Regions from separate parts of the Rhodoferax sp. WC2427 genome, predicted to be linked through region 2. Evidence: predicted binding sites of a transcription regulator. Region 2 holds the regulator's gene; the other holds the start of a gene.

Region 1 (4,349 bases), 1.3 Mb from region 2:
AGGGCGGCTACGCCGGCGGTGGTCAGGGCCGCGACCTGGGTGGTCTTCAACGCGGCGATGTCGCTGGTTTCGATGGCGGCGACCTGCGTCGTCGTCAAGGCGGCGATCGCATTGGTGGTAAGCGCAACGACCTGGTCGGTCTTTAGAGCAACGATCTGCGCCGTTGTCAGGGCCTGGGTCTGGGCGGTGTTCAGAGTAGCTACGCTACCGGTCGTCAGCGCCTGCACCTGGGCGGTGGTAAGCACAGCGACATCGGCGGTGTTCAGTACGGCGACCTGGGTTGTCTTCAGCGCGGCGATGTCGGTAGTCTCGATGGCGGCGACCTGGGCGGTGCTCAGCGCGGCGATGCCGGCCGTGGTGACCGCGGCGATACCGGCCGTGGTCAGCGCCACCACTTGCGCGGTGGTCAGCGACTGCACCTGGGAGGTGGTCAGCGCACCAACCTGGGTGGTCGTGAGTGCCGCGACATCGCGGGTCTCAATGGCCGCCACTTGGGCGGTGGTCAGCGCAGCCACGCCGGCGGTGGTGATGGCCTGGATTTGGCTGGTCAGCAATGCGCCGATCTGCGTAGTCGTCAGCGCCTGGGCCTGCGCGGTGGTCAGTGCTGCTACGCTGGCGGTGGTCAGCGCTCCGACCTGGGTGGTCGTCAACACGGCCACGTTGCTGGTGTTCAGCGCGGTGACCTGGCTGGTCCTGAGCGCGGCGATGTCGGTGGTTTCGATCGCGGCCACCTGGGCCGTGGTCAGGGCAGAGATGGCCGATGTCGTCAGCGACTGAACCTGACCGGTGGTGAGCGCGACAACCTGGGCGGTGGTCAGCGCTTGGGCCTGTGCCGTGCTCAGCGTGGCTACGCTGGCGGTGGTGAGTGCGGCCACCTGGGCCGTGCTCAGCACCGCCACGTCGGCCGTGTTCAGCACCGCCACCTGGGTGGTCTTGAGCGCGGATATGTCGACCGCTTCAATGGCAGCCACCTGGGTGGTGGTCAGCGCCGCGATGCTGGTGGTGGTCAATGAGGAAATACCGGACGTCGTCAAACCGACGATCTGCGCGGTGGTCAGCGCTTGGGCCTGTGCGGTGTTCAGCACGGCGACCTGGCTGGTGGTCAGCGCGGCCACGTCGGTGGTCTCGATGGCGGCCACCTGGGTGGTGGTCAGCGCGGCCACGCTGGCCGTGGTCAGCGCCTGGATCTGGCTGGTGCGCAAGGCCACGATCTGGCTGGTGTTCAACGCCTGCGCCTGGGCCGTGGTGAGCGCGGCGACTTCAGCCGTGGTCAGGGCGGAGACTTGCGACGTGGTCAGGGCGCCGATCTGCGCCGTGGTCAGTACCGCGGTCTGCGATGTCTTGAGCGCGGCGATGTCGTCGGTCGCGAAAGCGGCGACCTGCGTCGTCGTTAATGCGGCGATACCAGCGGTGGTAAATGCTGAGACTTGGTTCGTCTTGAACGCTGGAATCTGTGTGGTGGTTAAAGCCTGGATCTGCGCGGTGGTGAGGGACGCGATGTCATCGGTCGTGAATGCCTGGATCTGTGTGGTCGTCAGCGCCGCGATGACGTCTGTTGAAAAGCCGCTTACGTTACTCATGACGATCCCCTAAAGCTGACTCAATTGTAACAATTGTAAATAAATGGAACTGTATCAGACAATTTGACGTTTTCGGGCGGGCGCCGTTGGTGGGGGCTCCGGCCAGCAGCGCCGAAATTTTGTGTGTCATTGGTTGAACCTTTGTCTTGGCGCCTCCAGATCGGATCCCGCCCTACCTACTTTGACGGCAGAAAAATTGATAACTTGAATGCAAATTTCAAAAAATCTAACAAAAAAAATCAATTTGCAGTTTAATTTTTTCAATTTAGTGACAGGTCAAGCTTTAAATGCTCGAAAAACAATGGAATTGCAGCTTTTTCGATTTATTTTCAGAAATATGCTTTGTAGGCAATTACAAACTCGTTGTAAGTGATAGCCCGAAGGCAATAAAAAACCATTTTGTGTACAAATATTTAGCAGTAGAGATCGCTTCAGTTACAAAAGGTTTGAGCTGGTGCGGACCTGCTTCCATGCGGTCGCCCGGCGCGTTGCTTCTAGCAGCTGCGGTGGCGTGAGGCGCGCGGTTGATCGCTCACAGTTGGCGAGCGCAGCGTTGTCACCAGCCTGACTTGCCAGCACGAACCAGGTATGTGCCTCAATGGCATCGGCTGCCACACCTTCACCGGTGGCGTACATCAGCCCAAGCCTGGCCTGCGCCGCCGGAATACCCTGCGCAGCCGCCTTCAGAAGCCAGCCGAACGCCGTCTCAAGGCTGCGCTTTGTGCCCTGGCCAGTGGCATGGGCCACCGCCAGGTTGTACTGGGCCTCGGGGTCGCCATGCTCCGCAGCCTGCAACCAGCAGGCCAGCGCCCGTTCCGGGTTTTGGGAGCGGGCATACAACACGCCCAGTGTTGCCTGGGCTGGGACGAAGTCGAGATCGGCCGCCTTTTGGCACCACACGAAGGCCTGCCGCAGATCCTGCTTCAGTCCCTCGCCGCCGCTGGCATACATAGAACCCAGATTCCACAAGGCCTTGGCATCACCTTGTTGGGCGGCTTTCGAAAACCACACCAGTGCCTGCTGAAAGTCTTTGGGCAATCCGACACCGCTCAGGTACGCCGCACCCAGCGCCGACTGTGCCGGAGCATAGGCCTGGTCAGCCGCGCGGCGGTGCCAGTCGAATGCCGCAACGAGGTCGCGCCCGACACCCTTGCCCAAGGCGTACTGTTGGCCGAGCATGTACTGGCCTTCGGCCATGCCTAAGCCGGCGGCGCGCCGGAAGCATTCGACCGACATTACCTCCAGCCCGTTACTGAACAGATGGCCCAACGTAAGCAGCGCCCGGGCATCATTTTGCGCGGCTGCCCGCATGTACCAGGACATGCCTAGGAAATAGTCTGAGTGCTCCGCGCCTCCCGGCTGGGCTGACGAATACAGCCGGCCCAATGCGAACTGCGCGGCGCTGTCACCGTGCTCGGCGGCTTTACGGTACCAGTGCAAAGCTTCGTCTCGCTGACCAGCCTGTTCCAGCAGTTTGGCCAGCGCAGCCTGGGAGGGCGCATGATCCTGGCCCGCGGCGAGCGCATACCATTCTCGCGCCCGTTCCGGATCGCATCGCACGCCCAAGCCGAGTTCGTGGATCAATCCCAGGTGGTAGCGCCCGTCGGCCTCAAAGGGGTCGGCCACATTCAGCCAGCGCTCCTGGCCGTGATTGATGCCAGGGGCACCTGCGGGCTTACGGCCACGGCCTCGACTCTTCAAGCGGTTATCGTTGGCTTCCAGCATGGTAAGCGCCACATGGGCTGCCGGAAAATTCTGTTCCGCGGCACGTCCGTACCAGAATGCCGCCTTGTCCAGATCCCGCCCGATACCTCGGCCTTCCGCGTACAGTCCGCCCAGCGCATACTCGGCACCGGCCAGACCCTGGTCCGCCGCCTGGCGGTACCAGTGCTGCGCCTGCGAATATTGTTGCAGAACGCCGACGCCCGCAGCAAATGCTTCGCCTAACGCTAGTTGTGCCTGCGCCACGCCAAACTCGGCGGCCTTGGCAAAACATTGCGTAGACAGCACGTCGTGATGCGCGGCATGCAACCTGCCGAGCCGCCAGATAGCTTTCGAATGACCCTGGTCCGCTGCCTTCTGGAACCAGTGGAATGCCTGGAAATCGTCTTTCTCAACTGCGGAGCCGGCGGCGTAGCGTGTTCCCATTAAGTATTGGGCGGTGGCTAGCCCACGCTCGGCCGCCTTCCTGATCCACTGCAGCGCCTGCTCGATGTCCTGCTCCACGCCCACGCCGTTGGCGTACATCAGACCAAGCTCGTACTGTGACTCGATGATGCCGATGCGAGCCTCTTTGAGGGTCTCTTTGAAGCTACGCCTATCGCGTGCGCTACTCGATGTGGTCATTGCGGCGTTCTTAGCGTTGGGTTCTTCAGGATGTATTCAAGCGTGGAGGCGAGTAGATTTCGTAGGGAGCGGGCCGAGATCCCATCGAGAAACGGGGCTGTACCCCAGTACGGTGACGACCGCAGATACGAGATTGGTCCGCACAGTAGAAATACTATTGCCCTCAGGGTTCGCGAATGGCTTCGTTCATGCCCTTCGTTAGCGGCCAGGCCAAATAGGAGATGACCGAGCGCTCGCCGACCACGATCTCGGCGGCCATCGTCATGCCGGGCAAGAGTCGCGCGCTTTCCTTCATATTCTTCAGCGGTGTCGGCTCTAGCCTGATGCGGCTCACATAAAAAGCGTCGGCGCCCGATTTCACGGCCGCATCCCGGCGGAACGCATCCTCGCTGATGGTGCGTACGTGCGCCGACAGCGTGCCGT
Region 2 (4,349 bases):
CAGGCCGAGGCCGATATGGTCGGCACCAGCCAGCGCTGGCTGGAATCGGCCATGGTGCAGGTGCCGCCGGTCAATGGCCAGGCGCTGCGCATGGAGGTCTCGGTGGGGGCGCTGGACCCGCGCTTGCAGCTGGCGCCCTGCGCCAAGGTGGAGCCGTACATGCCACCGGGCACCCGCTTGTGGGGCAAAAGCCGCCTGGGCCTGCGCTGCCTGGCCGGTGCCACGCGTTGGAATGTGTTCATTCCGGTCACGGTCAAGGCCATGGGCCGGGCCTGGGTGGCCAAGACCAATGTGGTGGCCGGCAGCGTGCTGACCGCCGCCGATGCCATGGAGGCCGAAGTTGACTGGGCCGATGACGCCTCGCCAGTGGTAGCCAACCCCGAGCAGTGGATGGGCCAGGTGGCCGCCCGCTCCTGGGTCGCAGGGCAAACCGTGCGCCAGGCCATGGTCAAACCAGCCCAGGTGTTCCAGGCAGGCACCCAGATCCGGGTGTTGGCCCAGGGCACGGGCTTCCAGGTCCTGTCTGACGGGCAGGCCGTCACCTCCGGCGTGGTGGGCCAGCCCGCCAAGGTGCGCCTGGACAGCGGTCGGGTGATGTCCGGTGTGGTGCAAGACGCACGCACCATCCTGGTTGAGATGTAACAGCTGGTTTTTTAGCCATATAACATTTAAGAAAATGCCAAAGCTGCCGAAACCATTGCTACGATGCCTTAACGTCAAGGCTGCTGGAGAGCATGATGAAAATTGGACAAGGGATAGATACCACGGCCGCGCTGAATGCCGCTGTGCTCAAGAAAGCCGATCAGGACAAGGAAGCTGCGCCCGCTGGTATGGCGCAGAAGGGTGCGCGCGCCATTCCAGCCGCCGGGGCGCAGGTGTCTGTTTCCACACTGGCGCGCACGCTGGAGCAAAACGACCGGGCCGTCGGTTCCGACTTCGACAGCAAGAAAGTAGCCGACATCAAGGCTGCCATCAAGAACGGCACGTTCAAGATCAACCCCGAAGCGATTGCCGACAAGATGCTCGACAACGCACAAGAATTGCTCAGCGTCACCCGGTAATCGGCGTTTTCTCTCTCCATCCGTCCGTTCCCGCACCGGAGCAGTTCGCATGACGGCCCGCCCAGCCAATCACAGCCTGGAAGCCAGCCTGCAGCGCGTGGAACAACTCCTCGAAGAAGTGTCTGTGGCCCTGATTGCGGGCGAACCTGTTGTTTTAGAGGCCGCCAGCACCGCGCTGCGCCAGGCCATGGCCGATATGGCGGTGTGGGGCCGCACCCCCGGCGGCATGCAGTCGCTGGACGCGGGCATGCGCCGCCGGCTGGAAAAAGTCTCCTTGACCCTGTCCCAACAACGCGCCAACCTGGCCCGCCGCGCCGTGGTGGTCGACCGGGCCCTGGCTACCGTTTTGCCCCAGGCCCAGCAACCGGGCACGTACTCGGGTGGCAAAGCCGGGACATACCGGGGCGGTGCGGCGCGCATTTACGCGTCGGTGGCGAGCTAAAAATCCAATTTTAGGCCTTTTTTAAGGCATCAAATCGACTGCTCACGCTACAGCCATAAGCGTGAGCAGCTATCAAAATCTACTTCAAATACGATAGCGGCCCGCTAGTGGCTCCGCATTTTGGCCCGCAGGCGGGCAATCGACTGGCTGTGCAACTGGCAGACGCGCGATTCGGTGATCTCCAGTACTGCCGCAATCTCTTTGAGGTTCATGTCGTTTTCGTAGTACATGCTCATGATGTACTGCTCGCGGTCGGGCAGGGTCTTGATGGCCTCGACCAGCGACGCGCGCAGGCGGTGGTCGCGCAGCAGGTTCACCGGGTCGGCAGCATCATCGGCTACGTGCCGGTCCAGAAAGCCCGCGCCTTCTTCCGAGTTGCCATTCATGTCTTCCAGGTACACCAGCTGCGTGCCGCGGACCTTGCCGAGCAGTTCCTGGTAGTCGGGCAGGGTCATCTCCAGCTCGGTGGCGATCTCGGACTCCAGCGGGCTGCGGCCCAGCTTCTGCTCCAGCCGCTGCACGGCGCGCTCGATCTCTTTCTGGCTCTTGCGCGAGCCGCGTGACATCCAGTCGCCCTCGCGCAGCTCGTCGATCATGGCCCCGCGGATACGCTGGGTGGCAAAGGTCTCGAACTGCACGCCCTGGGCCACCTCGTAGCGGGTGAGCGCCTCGGACAGGCCGATCATGCCCACCTGGATCAGGTCGTCCAGCTCGATGTTCGGCGGCAGCTTGGCGATCATGTGGTGCGCCAGGCGACGTACCAAGGGCACATACTGGCGCAGCATGTGCTCGCGGTCCATATGGCCTTTGGCGGTGTACATCAGCGGCTTCCCACCCCATGGGCCATCGGGATGGCACTGGCCATCAGGCGCAGCGCGATCTGGTGTGCGTCATCCCAGCGCGCGTGCTGCTGCGGGAACGAGCGTACGGTCATGAAATCGGTTTGGCAGTCCAGGTGCAGGTGCGCGCAGTTTTGCAGCGCCCGACCGGTGGATTTGGCCAGCAGCTCGGCGTTCTTGAAGGGCGCGGTGACGACCGAGGCAATCAGCGGCACCAACCGGGCCTGTAGCAGCAGTTTCTTGAAGTTTTGGTAGGCCCCGATGATGGAGGCGCGCCGCGGCGTGACGGCCAACAGAGGGCGCACCTGGCTGCCCGGCATCAAGGTGGCCAGCAGCTGGGCATCGGCATACACCACGACCAGGTCGCAGCTGCGGAACAGGTGGCTGAGGGCTTGGAGTGGTGGGGGTGACATGGGGGAATCCTGGCGGGTCTGCAGTGCCAGACGGCTCAGCCCCAAACGGGCGGGCACGATGTGCCACGGGGGCGCGTCAAGGTCTGCATCTTCCAGCCAGTGTGCGTGGTCCAGCAGGTTCTGTAAACCTGGATTGTCTTCCGTTTCTGCCGAGCTTGCGTCCAATACGGTGATGCGCAGGCTAAAACTTTGCAAGGCCGCGCAGATCTGCCAGAGCAGCGGCAACTCGGTGGCAGTGTCGCCCCGGGTCACCATGGCGATCACGCTCCAGGCGGCTTGCGGCGCGATGCGGCGCAGGCTTTCGCCTTGGTCGACGCTGGTGTCAAGCATGCGCCCGTTCCTGGCGGCTGGAATCCATCGGTGCCGGGGTGAAGAAGAAGTTCAGATCGGCGGCCTTGGGGTCGAATGCCGACTTGGTGGTGGAGCGCATCGAGGCACGCACCAGCTTCTTGGCATCGGCCGGTTCCCAGTCTTCGGGTACGCGCTGGCCGTTGCACACACCGCGCAGCACCAGCTGGTGGCGGATGATGGCGTCCAGCGCCGGGCCCAGCTTGGCCGCTTCGTCGATTTTGGACAGGATGGCCTGTTGCACGCCCCGGGTCTTGAACGAGGTGAGCACTTCGTCCATGGTGTCGCCGTGGCTGCCTGCATTGAGCACCAGCAGGCGGTTCACGCCGGGCAGGTCCAGCACGTCCATCATGTCGCGCTTGCGCGGGTCTTTGGGGGCGATGCCGGTGGTATCAATCAGCACCATGCGTTTGTTGCCCAGCAGACCCAGCAGGTCTTGCAAGGCCGCGCGGTCGTGGGCCAGGTGGGCTACCACGCCCAGCATGCGGCCAAAGGCGCGCAGTTGCTCGTGGGCGGCAACCCGGTAGGTGTCCAGTGTGATCAGTCCCACGCTGTTGGGGCCATGTACCCGGGCGCAGTGCGCAGCCAGCTTGGCCGCGGTCGTGGTTTTGCCTACGCCGGTGGCACCCACCAAGGCAAATACGCCGCCTTGCTCAAAGATCGGCTTGCTACCGGCATCGGTGCGCAGGTTTTGCTCTAGCACGCCCATCAGCCAGCGGATGGCCTCGGCGGGCGTGGCATCTTCGGGCAGGCGTTCCATGACGGCGCGGGCCAGGTCGGGCGAGTACCCGGCGCGGATCAGCTTGAGCATCAGGTTGGACTGGATCGGGTCCTGCTTGGTCTTGCCCAGCCAGGCCATGGTGTTGAAGCGCTCTTCAATCATGTCCTTCATGGCCTGCAGTTCGTCCACGATGCCCTTGGAGTTGATGGTGGCGGCTGCCGGGGCGGGCTTGGGGCGGGCGACAGGTGGCGCAAACGGCACTGCGTGCACCACGGGCTTGGCGCGCTGTGGGGCCTGGGGCATGGGCGCGGCCTGCACCGAAGTTTTGGCTGGGAAGATCTCGTCGCGCAGGTCGGGGCTGCTTTCGTGGCGGCGGCGCAGCATGCGTTCACGCACGTAGTCCTGGAACGACAGCGTGCTCATGGCCAGTTGCTCGGTGTCTTCCTCCACCGGGATCTGCGCCATGGCGATGGTGGCCGCCGACGCAGGTGCCGGTGCCACGCTGGGCCGGTCCAGCGACGACAG

The links. Region 2 encodes FliA, which starts transcription of late flagellar genes. Its sites were predicted from a motif close to CTAAAGTTTNNNNNNNNNNNGCCGNTA; they were not measured.
Region 1: the regulator FliA is predicted to act here: its motif matches at 1,763-1,789, upstream of AB3G31_RS08300 (heme utilization protein).

Annotation. Positions count from the first base shown of each region.
Region 1 is NZ_CP162006.1:1,750,796-1,755,144, forward strand. Features, by position in the region: gene AB3G31_RS08300 (heme utilization protein) at 1-1,580, opposite strand, end outside; gene AB3G31_RS08305 (tetratricopeptide repeat protein) at 2,016-3,926, opposite strand; gene AB3G31_RS08310 (HlyD family type I secretion periplasmic adaptor subunit) at 4,090-4,349, opposite strand, start outside.
Region 2 is NZ_CP162006.1:494,587-498,935, forward strand. Features, by position in the region: gene flgA (flagellar basal body P-ring formation chaperone FlgA) at 1-642, shown strand, start outside; gene flgM (flagellar biosynthesis anti-sigma factor FlgM) at 738-1,061, shown strand; gene AB3G31_RS02370 (hypothetical protein) at 1,111-1,503, shown strand; gene AB3G31_RS02375 (RNA polymerase sigma factor FliA) at 1,608-2,324, opposite strand; gene AB3G31_RS02380 (hypothetical protein) at 2,324-3,085, opposite strand; gene flhF (flagellar biosynthesis protein FlhF) at 3,078-4,349, opposite strand, start outside.